DNA from 3 places in the Paenibacillus sp. MMO-58 genome. Region 3 is predicted to be linked to each of the others. Evidence: riboswitches for the same ligand, from Rfam matches in the RefSeq annotation. Region 3 holds a riboswitch; each other region holds the start of a gene.
What was found. Region 3 has a riboswitch for cyclic di-AMP ahead of WFJ73_RS30865 (ubiquitin-like domain-containing protein). Riboswitches for the same ligand answer to the same signal wherever they lie in the genome.
Positions count from the first base shown of each region.

Region 1: linked by a shared signal. The riboswitch ahead of WFJ73_RS26445 (APC family permease) and the one ahead of WFJ73_RS30865 (ubiquitin-like domain-containing protein) in region 3 are both predicted to bind cyclic di-AMP.
Region 2: linked by a shared signal. The riboswitch ahead of WFJ73_RS22740 (C40 family peptidase) and the one ahead of WFJ73_RS30865 (ubiquitin-like domain-containing protein) in region 3 are both predicted to bind cyclic di-AMP.

Region 1 is NZ_JBBCVY010000011.1:103,139-108,367, reverse strand. It holds gene WFJ73_RS26455 (amidohydrolase family protein) at 1-1,040, opposite strand, end outside; gene WFJ73_RS26450 (Lrp/AsnC family transcriptional regulator) at 1,343-1,801, shown strand; gene WFJ73_RS26445 (APC family permease) at 1,844-3,670, opposite strand; cyclic di-AMP (ydaO/yuaA leader) riboswitch at 3,824-4,017, opposite strand; gene WFJ73_RS26440 (glycoside hydrolase family 3 N-terminal domain-containing protein) at 4,312-5,229, opposite strand, start outside.
Region 2 is NZ_JBBCVY010000008.1:159,266-164,494, forward strand. It holds gene WFJ73_RS22725 (murein hydrolase activator EnvC family protein) at 1-793, shown strand, start outside; gene WFJ73_RS22730 (SHOCT domain-containing protein) at 900-1,133, shown strand; gene WFJ73_RS22735 (F510_1955 family glycosylhydrolase) at 1,155-2,069, shown strand; cyclic di-AMP (ydaO/yuaA leader) riboswitch at 2,185-2,322, shown strand; gene WFJ73_RS22740 (C40 family peptidase) at 2,326-2,796, shown strand; gene WFJ73_RS22745 (C39 family peptidase) at 2,909-3,706, opposite strand; gene WFJ73_RS22750 (C40 family peptidase) at 4,077-4,592, shown strand; gene WFJ73_RS22755 (BlaI/MecI/CopY family transcriptional regulator) at 4,706-5,119, shown strand; gene WFJ73_RS22760 (M56 family metallopeptidase) at 5,223-5,229, shown strand, end outside.
Region 3 is NZ_JBBCVY010000018.1:61,944-67,172, reverse strand. It holds gene WFJ73_RS30875 (HD domain-containing protein) at 1-697, shown strand, start outside; gene WFJ73_RS30870 (TatD family hydrolase) at 728-1,501, shown strand; cyclic di-AMP (ydaO/yuaA leader) riboswitch at 1,685-1,894, shown strand; gene WFJ73_RS30865 (ubiquitin-like domain-containing protein) at 2,139-3,272, shown strand; gene rnmV (ribonuclease M5) at 3,429-3,974, shown strand; gene rsmA (16S rRNA (adenine(1518)-N(6)/adenine(1519)-N(6))-dimethyltransferase RsmA) at 3,980-4,876, shown strand.

The DNA.
Region 1 (5,229 bases), on a different contig from region 3:
AGCGTTGAATCGAGCTGATCAACCTTATGCAGGCAGGCCGTGAACTTCAGCACTTCGAGATTATCCTGGCAGTTATTGCTGCCGGGACCGTCCGTCCCCAAGGCCACATTAATGCCTCGCTCCAGCATCTCGGGCACGCGCGCTACGCCGGAAGCCAGATACATATTGGAAATCGGGCAATGAATAACGGTAGCCTCATTCTTCTTCAGTAAATCCAGCTCTTTATCATCCAGCCAGACGCCGTGAACGACCTGCGTGTGCTTGCCGAGCAGGCCCACCGCTTCAACCAGCTCCAAATTCCGAAGCCCGAAACGTTCCATCGTATTGTCAATCTGGTCCTTCGTTTCCGCGACGTGAAGGTGAGTAATCAGTTTGTTCCGCTCGCTGTAATCAGCCGCCTGCCTCAGGAAGCTCTCCGAGCAGCCGTATAAATTAAGCGGGCCAAGCGCAATGGAGATCCGGCCTTCGCCCGCTCCCTGCCAGCGGTCAAGCAGAACATCCGTATTGCCGAATATTTGCTCAATCGTTTCGCTAAGCCTTGGCTCGTAGCTGAGGTCAACGCCTCCCCTGGCCATATGACCTCGAATGCCCGACTCCTGCATGGCCTTCAGGACACCGTCATCATTGCCGGCATGGGTGTGAACATAGTGGTGGTCCATAATGTAGGTCGCGCCTGACTTCAAATTCTCAATGCAGCCGATCATGGCCGCCAGATAGAAATCCTCTTCCTCCATGGCAAGAGATGCCGGCCATATGATTTGCCGAAGCCATTGCGCCAGCGGCAAATCATCGGAAACGCCCCTTATAAAGGTCTGAAACAAATGGGTGTGCCCGTTCACCAATCCGGGAATGACGGCCTTCCCCTGCGCATCCATCAAGATATCCGCCTGCCGGAGAAGCTCATCCTTCGAGCCGTCCGCCGGCCACTCTCCCACCTCCGCAATAAGATCCCCCTTCATGAGAACATAACCATTAGGGATCACCCGCATCTCCTCATTCATCGTGATGACGGTCCCGTTACGAATCAGCTGCTTTTTCATACCGATCACACCCTCATGTAAGTTGATTAACCCGCAATTTGAAGTTTTCGCAACCATTCCGTCTGTTTCTGGTTTCGTATGTAATGTTTTATGACATCAGTATAAGAGCGCCCCAGCAGAGCGTCAACCACATCGTAACTAAAAAAGGGCTTTTCTGGACTGTTTTGTCATTTTCTATAGACCATTTTGGTTACTGATGTTATATTAATTTACATAAAAACGAACGAATTCGAAACTAATACCTAACATTTATCTCGCACAAAGTAGCTTAACGTGAAATTTTATCGAATAGGAGTGGTCTCATGCATTTACTGCACTTGGATGACACAGATCAGGAAATTATCCGCCTGCTGCACGATAACGGACGGATGTCGTACGCCAAGATCGGCGAGCTTCTCAATTTATCTAGAGTCGCGATCCAGAAGCGCGTGGATGCGATGGTGAATAACGGAATTATCGAGAACTTCACCGTACGGTTAAACACAACCAAGCTCGGCAAATCCATCTCCGCTTTTTTCGAAGTTGAGGTTGAGCCTCGATTCGTAGAGCAAGCCGGGGCACTGTTATCGGAGGAACCGGAAGTGATCAGCATCTATCAGATGACGGGACCAAGCTCGCTGCATATGCATGCGCTGCTGAAGGACGAGGAGGCGCTGGAGCACTTTTTGTTCAAAAAAATCTATGTGCTTGAAGGGATCGTAAACGTCAACACCCATATGGTTATCAAACGCTTTAAGCAGGGTACGGGGCTTGAGCTGTAGGCAGACAAAAAGCCTCGGTCCCGACGGGACCGAGGCTTTGGGCTATTTTTTCAAATGGTAAGGCACTGTGGTGATGATAACGTCCTTACGGTACAGAAGCTGGGCACGGAGCATTAGGCTCGTTTGGTTATGCAAAATGTTGTGCCAGCCCTTCTTCGGAATAAACTGCGGAATAATGACGGTTACCTGGTAATTGTTCTCGCCCGCCTTGCGCTGCACCGTATCGATAAACTTGAACAGCGGATTCGATATCGAGCGGTAAGGCGAATGCAGAGTCACGAGCCGGACATCCGGCTGGAATTTCTCCCACTTCTCTTCGAAGACGGCTTCATCCTCTTTTTCAAAAGGAACGTACACGGCAATGATCTGTTCAGGCTTAAGCGACTTGGCATATAGAATCGAATGCTCGACAACATGCGTAATCCCCGATACCGGCAGAATCATTACGTTACCCTCAATCGGCATTACAGGCTCGCAGGTAGCGAGGCGCAGCTGTTCGCCCACCGCTTCGTAGTGCTTCTTGATCCGGTGGAACACGAAGATAATAAGCGGCAGGAAGATCAGAATCGACCATACCTGCGCGAACTTCGTCAGGAAAAACATCATCGAGACGATAAAGCTGATGAGCGCGCCAATCGAGTTAATGATAAACTTGCCGACCCAGCCCTTCGGCCGTTGGCGGAACCATTTGACCAGCATCCCCGTCTGCGACAACGTAAACGGGATAAATACGCCAACCGCGTACAACGGAATGAGATGCTCGGTCTTGCCCTGGAACGCCACGATCAGGATGATGGACAGAACCCCAAGGCTGATGATGCCGTTCGAGTAACCGAGACGGTCACCGCGAGCCGTAAACATTCTCGGAATAAACTTATCCTTCGCCAGGTTAACAGCCAGCAGCGGGAAGGCCGAATAGCCGGTATTAGCCGCCAGGATCAAGATAAGTGCCGTAGTACCCTGGATAAAATAATACATCGTATGGCGTCCGAATATGCTCTCGGCAATCTGTGACACAACCGTTACTTCTTCTTTCGGCGCTATACCGTAGTAATACGCCAGGAAGACGATACCCGAGAACAGGATCGAGAGCAGGCCACCCATCGCTAATAACGTCTTGGCCGCATTGTTCGGCGCAGGATCCTTGAAGTTCGGGATCGCGTTCGAGATGGCCTCAACCCCGGTCAAAGCCGAGCTGCCCGATGCGAACGCGCGAAGCAGCAGGAACAGGCTGATGCCTGCAACCGGCGTTCCTAAAGAGGTGTGAAGCGCAGGCGATACGTCGCCTGTGGCGATTTTGTACAAGCCTACAATGACCATGACAACAATCGCGAGCACAAACAAGTAAACGGGATAAGCAAGGATAGACGCCGATTCCGTCACGCCCCGCAGGTTTAAGATCGTAATAAAAAGGACAAACACGATAGAGATTAGTACTGAATGCTCGTGCAGGCTTGGAAAAGCGGACGTAATCGCGTCCGTACCCGCCGAAACGCTTACCGCTACGGTCAAAATATAATCGACCAGCAGGGCGCCGCCTGATATGAGACCCGGGAACACCCCGAGATTTTCCTTCGATACGACATACGCTCCCCCGCCATGCGGGTAGGCAAATATAATTTGCCGGTAAGACAAGATAAGCGCCGTTAATAAGACCAGCACCCCGACACCAATCGGAATCGAATACCAAAACGCCGCTGCGCTAACGGTCATCAAGACGAGCAAAATCTGCTCTGGCCCGTAAGCAACGGATGATAAGGCATCCGAGGACAGGATCGCAAGCGCCTTCGTTTTAATGAGCTTCTGTTCCCCTAATTCCGTGGACTTGAGGGGACGCCCGATCAGTAATCTTTTGATAAGAGTAAACACACAGGTCACCGCCAACATTGAAGTTAAACATCTAATACCTGGATACTTGGCTACTCGAACACTTATCAGTGCTAATGTAACCACCTTTGCTTCTTTCTACGCATAGAAAAAAGACCGCAGAGTATCCTCCCGCGGCCCGTAAATAACCGAAGTTCACCCTCTCTATCAACGCTTACAAGGTTAGCTGACGGATTCGGGCGTTTAGAGTCGCCCTACAGCTTGCTGCCCGCAATCCTATAATGCGGCCGGCATGCCGATTCACCCCGGCGACAAGCATGCACTTTCCTGCCTATCGCAATTGGTTCCCCTGCTCTCCGTTTCTAACGGAAACTCAGCGAATATGAACATATGAAGTTTTGCAGATTTGATCATAGACCCGATCCCCCAATTCTGTAAACTGCGATATAAACGCGAAAAAGGGCAGAATGGTCTGTTTTCCATTCATGAATGCGGATACATAATTGGCTCGCTCTCGGAATGTCCCAAATAAACCGCCATGCTTTCTTTTACCGTGCAATCGGCAGATAATCCCTGCTATGACAGTGGAGATTGGCTATTATCTGACAGGCATGCCCTATTAAAGGCTTTGTCAGCAAAAAAAGCGCGAACCTGCCTATGGCTGGCCCGCGCTTTTTTTGTTTTTATTTCGTAAGACGGAACGATTTCGCTTCCGCATCGCGGCTGTTAGGGCCTACAAAGACATGGAATTCGCCTGCATCGCTCTTCAGTTGCAGATCCGCATGGTAATAACGAAGCTGTTCCTCGGTAATCTCGAACGTCACCGTCCGCGTCTCGCCCGGCTGGATGGCCAGCTTGCGGAAGCCCTTCAGCTCCTTCAGCGGACGGACAACCTCGCCGGCAAGATCGCGTACGTATAGCTGGACAACCTCTTCGCCGGCAGAAGCTCCCGTGTTTGTCACGTCAACCGATACCCGAAGCGTATCTCCTGCGCTCATAACGTCCGTAGACAGGGTGGCTTCGCTGTACGAGAAGCTCGTATAGCTCAAGCCGTAACCAAACGGCATAAGCGGCGCATTCGGCATGTCCAAATATTTCGAGACGTAACGCTCATTCGCATTCTGTGGCGTAAGCGGACGTCCCGTATTGTAGTTGTTGTAGTATACCGGAACTTGTCCAACGGAATAAGGGAAAGACATGGTCAGACGTCCTGACGGGTTCACGTCGCCGTAGAGCACATCCGCGATCGCATTGCCGCCTTCCGTACCAGGGAACCAAACCTCAAGGAGCGCATCCGCCTCCTCGATCACGCCATGCAGATCAAGCGGTCTACCGTTGAACAATACAACCACGATCGGCTTGCCAAGCGGCTTCAGCTTCCGAACAAGCTCCAGCTGCGCCTCTGGCAGACGGATGTCGCCGCGGCTTCCCGCTTCCCCGCTCATCTCGGAGCTTTCGCCCAGCGCCAGCACGATTACGTCGGCTTGCAATGCCGCAGCCACCGCTTCCTGAAGCTGCTCCTCGGTCACGGCTTCGATATCGGAGCCTTTCGCCACCGCAACGATATCCGCTCCCTTATGGGCAGATAGACCCGCATGCAG
Region 2 (5,229 bases), on a different contig from region 3:
TATGGATTTTATTGACCGGATCGAGAGCCTGAAAATCATTATTGCCCAAGACCAATCCATCATCGAACAAAACCAAGCAGATGCAACAAACATTTCCCTAAAGCAAACAAAGATGGAGGAGCAAATGCTTGAGGTCAAGGAGCTCCGTTTACAAACGGATCAGATGATGAGTGAGCTTCGTCTTAAGGAGCAGGAAAAGCAAGTATTAATTGCTTCTTTAGAGCAAGAACAGAAGGCGCTGCTAACGGTATCAAAGGATCAAGAAATTAAACTGTTGGATATGGCCAGAGAAGCTGCTGCACTCAAAGAGAAGAAAAAAACGCTGGAAGAGCAAGCATTAAAAGAAAGTGAGCACGAGGAGCATCAAACCACCATCGATAGTTCACCTTCCAAGGAAACTGAGCTTAGTTGGCCATTCGCTAAAACCTATCCCATTACATCTCCGTTTGGAGACCGGGAAGATCCGATAACGGGGGAGAAGGACACTTTTCATAAGGGGATTGATATTGGGGCGCCAGGAGGAAGGGACATATTAGCTGCCCAATCAGGTACGGTCTTGCTGGCAAGATGGACAAGCGGATATGGAAACACGGTTATCATTGATCATGGAAACGGCATGTGGACGCTGTATGCCCATATTCGTATGAACGGAATAAAAGTGGAGGAAGAAGAAAAAGTTAACAGAGGACAGAAAATTGCCGAAGTAGGATCGACAGGGAATTCAACCGGCAATCATCTCCATTTTGAAGTCAGAATCAATGAAGAAGTTCAAAATCCAATGGATTATTTATAAGCATACGTTGTCATAAGAATTTTATTTCCTACACAATATCATCAAATGTGAATTGTATCATGGAATAGAAATCGACAATGATATCGAAGAGAGGAGCTGATTTGTCATGATGATGGATTATATGACAGGAAACTCTTCTATGATGCAAATGTGTATCATGATGGCTATTGCAGGGATCGTGCTTGTTGTAATACTTGGCTTAACTATTTATTTCATCATTCGTAAATTGCAAATGGGTAAAGTAAAAGACCATCCCCGGATGATCTTAGGCGAGCGTTATGCTAATGGCGAAATCAATCAAGATGAATATTTTGAAAAATTGAAGTGGTTGGACAAATAATCGGGTAGAGAGGAACAGTTAATGAAAAAGAAAGGTTCGGCTATCATGCCTAAAACTTGGTGGGCAGGAGGACTACTCTTAGGAATTTTGAGTGCTGCATTTGTCCAATTAGTAGTGCTGCCGTCTAAAAAAGAAAACGCAAACATCACTCATATTCATGGATTAGGTTTCACGAACGACGGTACACAGCTATTAATTCCCGCACATGAAGGAATTATGGCCTATAGAAATGATCGCTGGAACCCCTTTGAAGGGGACAAGCATGATTATATGGGATTTAATCTTGTTGACGACGGATTCTATAGCAGTGGTCATCCTGCATTAGGGTCAGATCTGGTTAATCCTCTTGGAATTGTTAAAGTTACTAATGACGGAGAAACGATTATCCCATTGGATTTACAGGGTGTCATGGATTTTCATGGGATGGCAGCAGGGTATAAAACGCACGCCATTTATGTCTATAATCCGGAAGCTAATACAAGGTTAAGTACATCGGGCGTATACGTAACATTAGATAACGCGAAAACGTGGAAAAAGAGCGAGTTAAATGGATTGGACGGGCAAATGACAGCAATAGCCGCTCATCCTTCAGACCCTCAAACGGTTGCCATCGGAACAAGCAACGGTGTTTTCTTGTCGAGCAATTATGGCGATCAATTTAAGAAGCTAGCTCTTGAGGAAGAAGTGACTGCCGTAGCATTCGGAAAAAACGGCGATTTATTTATCGGAGGAAAGAAATTATTGTGGCAAATAAACGAAGAAATAAGATCGCTTATTACACCTGCCCTTAACCCGAATGATTTCATTACTTACATCGCCCAAAACCCGCAAATTGAAAACGAAATAGCATTTTCCACATCTGAACGAAACGTTTTCTTAAGTCGGGATAAAGGAATAAGCTGGATCAAAATAGCGGTTAAAGGAATCGGTATATAAAACAAGTAAATATATTATATTCATTCATTCTTTGTCGAATATGAGATTATTCTAATAGAAAATAAGAAGGAATTGGATAGAAAAAAGAGAAATGAATAAACCGAAATAAAAAACAAAACGAAATTTGCCGAATTCCTCTTAAAAAATGGAAACGGGGGATCCACTCTCGGGTGAATTAATCTGCACTTAAGGATTATAGGGAAACCTTCTTCCGAACCCTTAGCTAACCTCGTAGGCATCGAAGGGAGAAACTGTTTTGAAGAAAGTTATTGCTTCACTTGTATTGGGTACTATGTGTTTTGCTTTTGCTGGAAGTGCGTTTGCAAACGGAATGGATATCAAACATGCCGTTGATCAGGTCGTTGGAACTCCTTATAAATGGGGGGGGACAACAACAAACGGCTTTGACTGTTCAGGATTCATCTTATACATATTCAATAAATATGATGTAGATCTTCCACGGACATCCAAGGCACAGGCGCAAGAGGGAATAAAAGTTGCAAAAGAGAATTTAAAACCTGGCGATCTCGTGTTCTTTAACACAGATGGAAAGGGCATATCTCATGCCGGCATATATATCGGTAATGAACAATTCGCTCATTCATCCAGCAGCAAAGGGGTAAGAGTTAGTAGCCTCTCCGAGGACTATTATGAAAAACGGTATGTGACAGCTCGGCGTGTCGTAACAGAAGAAGTTTATGGGGAAATGACAACGAAAAACCATTAAAAAACCGAAAGAAACAAGTCCGTTTACGGGGCTTGTTTCTTTTACTAATTGGCGAAGGAAAGGATAATAGAGGCCGTGTGAGTATTATCCTCTTATGCCCAACAAACCCTTTTCAATTACCATAAGAAATGGCCTGCTTGCCCATGGCTGTCCAACCTAACAAAAAAATATGTTTATTCACTTTTACTTGTTTCTTGCCGCTAAGCGGGTCGTTTAGATAAACGTGATCTTTATCATAGCCAACCAATAGAACGCTATGTTCTTTAAAAGTAGCTTTAATCGTTCCAGTCGGAGAACTCCACGATTTCCAGTCATTTTCCGCTGGTGCACTATAGTTAACTGTGGTCCAAACTACGACCGGGTAGCCGGCTGAAAGCTTCTGTTCCAATTCACTCAAGGAAGTACCGCTTAAATCGACAGCTGTATCGATGTAAGTTTTTAGCAGTTGATATAATGGTTCATGGTAGATACCGTAACCAATTTTCTTGCCGGTAATATCGCCGACAAATCCAATGTTCGGATCTCCCCAGGTTAAAATTTGACCATTCTTACTTTTAATAATCGGTGTATCATCCCGAATAAGCTCCGGGACTAAATCCATTTTATCCTTCTTAATTCCGTAATATTGCAAGAGCATTGTTAAGGATGTTATTTCACAGCCGTTTAACAATTCGGGTAATTGTTTAACTAACGGTGCGGTCAATAGAACGGATGTCTTCCGCTGAGAGGGAGGCAAGTCCTTAGTCATATTAATTGGATCGGTTTCTTTGGGTGGAATTGCTCTAGCAGGTGTGGGTGTTGCCATCAAAGTGCTTGTTTTTTCCTTTTGATTTTGTTCCACGATTAGAACAATACCCAAGATGATGAGAATAATCATGAGAATATTGAAGTATAATAATATCTTTTTCACGCTGAAATCATTCCGTTTCTGCTAATTATTATTCTTCTCTGTTCTTAAAATATACCATAAGGTCCTGCGTTTCTTAAACAATAATTCACTTGAAATTTGGGATGCTTATATGCTTACTATTTCAAAAGTCTAACGTTTAAAAATATAAGAAGAAAAATATATAATTTTAACACAAGGTACAAAATACATCTAGTGAAAAAATATTTATATTTCTAAGATGTATTGCCAAAATAGAAAAAAAACCGCAATTTATCAGGCTTTTTTCAACCAAACAACTCATTGGTGGCGTTTACATGCCAATTTTTGATTATTTCTTGTTCTGACTAATAAAAATATACTTTCCTTGAAACTAACGAAGAGGAGAGACAACATGAAAAACGGAATCAAGACAAAGATCGCACTCTTAATGCTGGCCTTGAGCTTGCCGGCAACATCATTACTTCAGCAAGTTGAAGCAGCCTCATCTTCTGTAGAAGCCAAAAGAAATAAGGTTGTCCAAACCGCACTCTCGCTGGAAAATAAGGTCGAATATGTGAACTGGAGACAAAGACAAGAAACCCGCGCACCCTATAAAACAGACTGTTCCGGCTTTACGTATCTTGCATACAGACTTGCAGATATAGGTGTAAAACTTGTTAATAAAGATGATGATGATCAAGCTAAAGTAGGGCAGAAGGTTGCATGGGGAGATTTTAAAAAAGGCGACTTGATCTTCTTTTGGCTCGACAGCAACGATAAGAAGGATGTCGGTCATGTCGGAATCTATATTGGCGATGGAAAAATGATTCATAACATTACCGCCGAGAGAGATGTTATCATTACAAACATTTATAATAACAGCTGGTACAAAAAGAGATTTATCGTAGCAAGACGAGTAATTAATTAATTCGGATAATATACCGATACCGACTAATGAAGTTGACGAGCCTAAGGATTAGGACTACAATATGTAGTATTAATCCGCTTGAAGGCGAGGTTTTAGTTCTGGATATAAAACGTATGAAAATGCACGAGGATGGACTGAACCGATTTTTCGGCCCTCTTGAGTCGTTAATCATGGATATAGTATGGGAGTATCAAGAAGTAACTGCAAGAAGAGTCCAGGAGTTGTTAGAAACAGACTTATCGTATACCGCAGTAATGACTGTATTAAATCGCCTGCATGAAAAAGGAAATATAGGCAAAACGACCTCTGGAAGAGGCCGTGGAAAAGTGACATGCTATTATGCCCTGCAAAGCAAGGAAGAATTCTTGCAAGAACAAACACGCATCGTTACGGAAGGGCTTATCCATGAATTCGGCGATTTAGTTGTAAATCATATGGTAAATGCCTTGCAGGAAGCAGATCCAAAGTTAATGAAATTGCTTGAAGAGAGAGTTTCGGAATGGAAACGTGATAAATCCAATGAATAGGTATAAGCATCATATTATTTATTCCTTGATGATACTCTGCAGTTTCTTTATTTGGTTTCAAATGCTCTCTTACCTCATACATGAGTTTAGAGGTTTCTCGGTCTTGGGAT
Region 3 (5,229 bases):
TCCCGTTCAGGGCAAGATTGTCGTAAAAGAAAGCGGAATGCATGCCATTGAGCATTATTTGATGTCCCGTTACCAGATGTATTGGCAAATTTATTTCCACCCGGTTACCCGGAGCTCGGAGATTATTTTAAGGCAGATTACCCGGCGGGCCAAGGAGCTGTACGACAGCGGTTATACCTTTTCATGGATGCCGGGGCCCATTAACAAGCTGCTTGACGGCAGCATTACAGTGCCGGATTATTTGAAGCTGGACGAGGCCTACATGCAGACGATCTTCTCGTTATGGACCGAGGAGAAGGATTCATTGCTCGCCGAATTGTGCGACAGGTTCCTCAATCGCCAGCTATACAAATACATCACGCTTGATGATCCGGGGGACTCTTTATTGGAGGAAGCAGCCCGGGAGTTTATCGCTATCGGTCTTAATCCGGATTACCATATGGAAATCGATTTCCCGTTTGATCAGCCTTACGACATTTATCGCCCGGATGCGAAAAAAGGCGGGAAAGAGGAAAAAGCGCCGATTCTGCTGCTAAGCGATGATAACAGCTTAAGCGAAATATCGGTGAAATCCGACATTGTCCGTTCCATCAGCGGTCTGCACCAAGGCCAGTATCATATCTATTACCCGATTGAGCCGCTCCTTGACGCAACTGATCGGTTAAGTCCGGCTGTCCGGCGATTGTTTAAAATTTAACTCTTTATATAGAAGGAGCTTGCAGCTAAGATGATATCTTTATTCGACACACATACCCACCTGGACTCTCCGCAATTCGACAACGACCGTGCCGAAGTTATCGAAAGGGCGCGTGCTGCCGGTGTTGATTTAATGATCAATGTCGGCTTCAACCGGGAGACAATTCCAACGACGATGGAGCTTGCGGAAAAATACGATTTTATTTACGCAGCGGTTGGCTGGCATCCGGTGGACAGCGTTTTCATGGAGCCGGGGGATCTGGAATGGATCGAGCAGCTTTGCTCCCATCCGAAGGTTGTAGCCATAGGGGAAATCGGTCTTGATTACCACTGGGATACCTCTCCGAAGGATGTGCAGCACCGGGTATTCCGGGAGCAAATCCGCCTTGCCCGGAAGGTGGGTAAGCCGATTGTCATTCATAACCGGGATGCGCATGAGGACATTGTCCGTATTTTGAGGGAGGAGAAAGCGTCTGAAGTCGGAGGGGTTATGCACTGCTACTCCGGCAGCTGGGAAACCGCAAAAATGTGCCTCGATATGAACTTCTATATTTCGTTCGGCGGACCGGTCACTTTCAAAAATGCAAGGGTGCCTAAAGAGGTGCTTGCGAACGTTCCGCTTGACCGTCTTCTCATCGAAACGGATTCCCCTTATCTGTCTCCCCATCCATTTAGAGGGAAGAGGAATGAGAGCTCGTATGTGTCTTTGGTCTCAGAGGCAGCAGCGGAAATAACAGGAAAATCCAAGGAGGAAATCGCAGTTATTACAAGCGCAAACGGTAAAAAATGTTTTGGTATTGTTTAAAAACGGTGTAAAACCGCTGAAATAAGGACTATAGCGGCGATAAAAGTCTTTTTACTTGTTGGAATCGCCCTTATTTGCCTTTAGAATCCTAAAATTTCGTTAAAATCGTCTTTTAACGCATCTTTACAATTCTGTGGTCAGGAATGTATGATTTTTCTCAGAGCTTTAACTTTTGTATTGGATTTCCAGTTTGCGCTTAATCTCCGAAAGCCGGAGAGCGGGGGAACCAACGACAGCGGATGCATAGTTAGGACGTCTTGAAGCATCGTGCTGCGTATGAATTCTTCAGGGGTGAATTTTGCGGCGATTGCCATGAGCATTCGTTCCGTGGATAGGGCAGCTCTCTCGCCCGAACCCGTCAGCTAACCTCGTAAGCGAATATAGAGAGCGATCAACCTCGTGTATTCACCTTTTCCTGAATGTTTGATTACCCAGGAAGCCACGATCAGATCCTCTGTCGAAGGCTTCTTTTTATTTTCGATTTTGCTACTTCGGAAATAGTCTTTACAGGGTAAATCTTGAAGGTGGGAGGCCGTAACACTGGAGCGTGCTCGTCACGCCAATATACTTAATAGTCGCGTCAATAGTATCATGCGTAACAGTTTGGCGGCGGGGCTATGAAGGAGGACCGATAGAAATGGGCATGATCCAAGCTAAGGAGACCCATGGGAAGCGATCATCCAGCATGACTTTCGCAATGCGATGGAAGCATGAAAATTTGCGTTTGATTGTTCTGAGTGCAATTATCTCAATCGCTATGACTTTCATGTTTTTGGTGTTGTTGTACGGATCGGCTGATAAGAGCGTATCCGTAGTAGTGAACGGACAAGAAACTGTTGTTAAGACAAAACAATGGGTCCTGCAACGCCTACTGGATGAACAAGCTATAACGGTTGGACCCTATGACGAGGTATCCCATCCTCTGAATGCGTCCATCAAAGACGGAGACCGCATCGAGATTAAATACGCGGTTCCGGTTACCGTAAAAGCAGATGGCAAAACATCGACGGTGTACACGACAGAGAAAACAGTACAGGCGGCGATCGGGAAATTAAATATTCCGGTTCGCGATCAAGATAGAGTTAACCCGTCTCTCGATACTCAGATTTCGAAGGCAATGACGGTTACCGTTACACGCATCGATACCAAGGTAGCAGAGAACGAACGGACTTTGCCGTTCTCGATCGTAAAGAAACAAGATCCTACCCTCGAGAAAGGGAAGGAGAAGCTGGTGCAATCCGGCAAGACTGGCGTCGTTATCGAGCGCGTGGAGAAAAAGTACGAGAATGGTGTTCTTGTCTCCTCCAAGCTGGTCGACAAAGTCGTTCAGAAGCATACTGTCAGTCAGGTCGTAGCGGTGGGTTCAAAGAAGGACGTACATACGCTATCCAGTACGAGCACGGGCTCGTATACAAAGAGTGGCGTAACGTTTAGGCCAAAGAAGGTTCTCAAGAATGTTACTTTAACCGCCTATTCGGCAGGCGTAGCTTCTACCGGCAAGGATGAGAGTCATCCGGGATACGGCATTACGGCTTCCGGCGCGAAGGTGAAGGAAGGCCGTACCATCGCGGTGGATCCGGATGTTATTCCAATCGGCTGGTGGGTGTACATCGAAGGCATTGGCTTCCGCAGGGCGGAGGATACAGGCAGTGCCATCAATGGCAACAAGATCGACGTTTACTTTGACAGCACAAGCTATGCCAATAAGTTCGGCCGTAAAAAAGGGTATACCGTATACGTGCTTGGACCAAACAAGCCAACAGCAAGCTAATGGCTTTCCGCTATCGTATTTCATTGTTAAATATGCCATTATAAGAAGAGGCAGCTGCCTCTTCTTTTTGTGTGTATGGAGATGCTAAGCAGGCTGCATGATCATTGACGGTGAAAGAAGAGCGAAAGTTGCTGCTTTGGAAAGGAATGTTCGCTTGTGATTAAGGAAATTATTGTGGTGGAAGGCAAAGACGATACGGTTGCCGTGAAGCGGGCCGTTGAAGCGGATACGATTGAAACAAACGGTTCTGCGGTTGGCGAGGAAGTGCTGCGCCGGATCGAGCTGGCGATGGAACGCAGAGGCGTTATTATATTTACGGACCCCGATCATGCGGGCGAGAGAATCCGCAAAATTGTCGCGCGGCGCGTGCCGGGCTGCAAGCATGCTTTTCTGCCGCAGGAGAAGGCAATGTACAAAGGCGATATCGGAATCGAGAACGCGAGCCCCGAAGCGATTCGTCAGGCGCTCTCCGAGCTGCGGACGGAGATGGCGGCGGGAGAAGGGGACATTACTTGGGAGGATCTGATGGAAGCGGGTCTTATCGTCCATCCGGATGCGGCAAACCGACGTCTTCAGATGGGCAAGCTGCTTGGGATCGGGTATGCGAACGGCAAGCAGTTCTTCAAACGGTGTACAAGCTTCCGGATCTCCCGCGAAGAGTTCGCGGAGGCTCTGCGTACGATGGAACAGGGACAGGAGTGAACGGTATGAGCGGAAACGATATAAAGGCGATTGAGGTAGCAACGCCGAAACGCACGAAGGAAATTATCGCGAAGTATGGCTTCTCGTTTAAGAAGAGCTTGGGCCAGAACTTCCTGATTGATCAAAATATTTTACACAAGATCGTAAACGCGGCCGGACTCGACAAGACGAAGGGCGCTCTTGAGATCGGACCGGGCATCGGCGCACTCACGCAGCATCTGGCTGCCGCGGCGGGCACGGTAACGGCTATTGAGATCGACAACCGGCTTATTCCGATTCTAGGCGACATTCTGGCGGGCGAGGAGCATGTGAAGGTCGTGCACGGCGACGTGCTTAAGCTGGATCTGAAAAAGCTGTTCGAAGAACGTTTCGCGGACGTAAGCGGCGTAAGCGTTGTGGCGAACCTGCCGTACTACGTGACCACCCCGATTCTGATGAAGCTGCTCGAAGAGCGTCTGCCGCTCGAGAACATCGTCGTTATGATTCAGAAGGAAGTCGCGGAGCGCATGGCGGCGAAGCCGGGCGGCAAGGAATACGGCAGCTTGAGCGTAGCCGTGCAGTATTACTGCGAGCCGCAGCTTGTCTGCATCGTGCCGCATACGGTGTTCATTCCGCAGCCGAATGTAGACTCGGCTGTCATCAAGCTGGCGGTGCGCGAGAAGCCGCCGGTGGATGTGGAGGACGAGGCGCATTTCTTCCGCATCGTCCAGGCGAGCTTCGCCCAGCGCCGCAAAACGCTGGCGAACAACCTGACGACGTTCGTGGGCAAGGAACGCCGCGAGGAAATGACGCAGCTGCTTATCGGCTGCGAGATTGATCCTGGCCGTCGAGGAGAGACCTTGTCCCTCGACGAGTTCGCCCGCATCAGCCGCGCCTTCCTGGCGGCGGGCTGGCGGGGTTAGCTCGGCCTGCTGTTAGTGGCCGAGCCTTGTTTGAGCCGGCGGCGAGCGGTTAGCGCCGCCGGCTTTGTTGTGGGCGCGCCCGCCGCCAGAGTGGCGGGCGGAGAGGGCCCTGACACGGCTGCGAAGCGCCATGCGGATCCTCGGCGCGTACAGCAGCCCCACAGGGCCAATCAACCCTCCAATTGGCTCAGACCATTCCAATGCACTCCTGTGATTGCAGATGCCCTATGACATGGAAAATCCGACTTACATGGCCTTACCTTGCTCTATTCACCCCTCAAGAACCCCAGTAACACGGAAATTTCCTCTTACAGCCCACCAAGAGCGTTAAGCACCAACAAATACACCTGTAA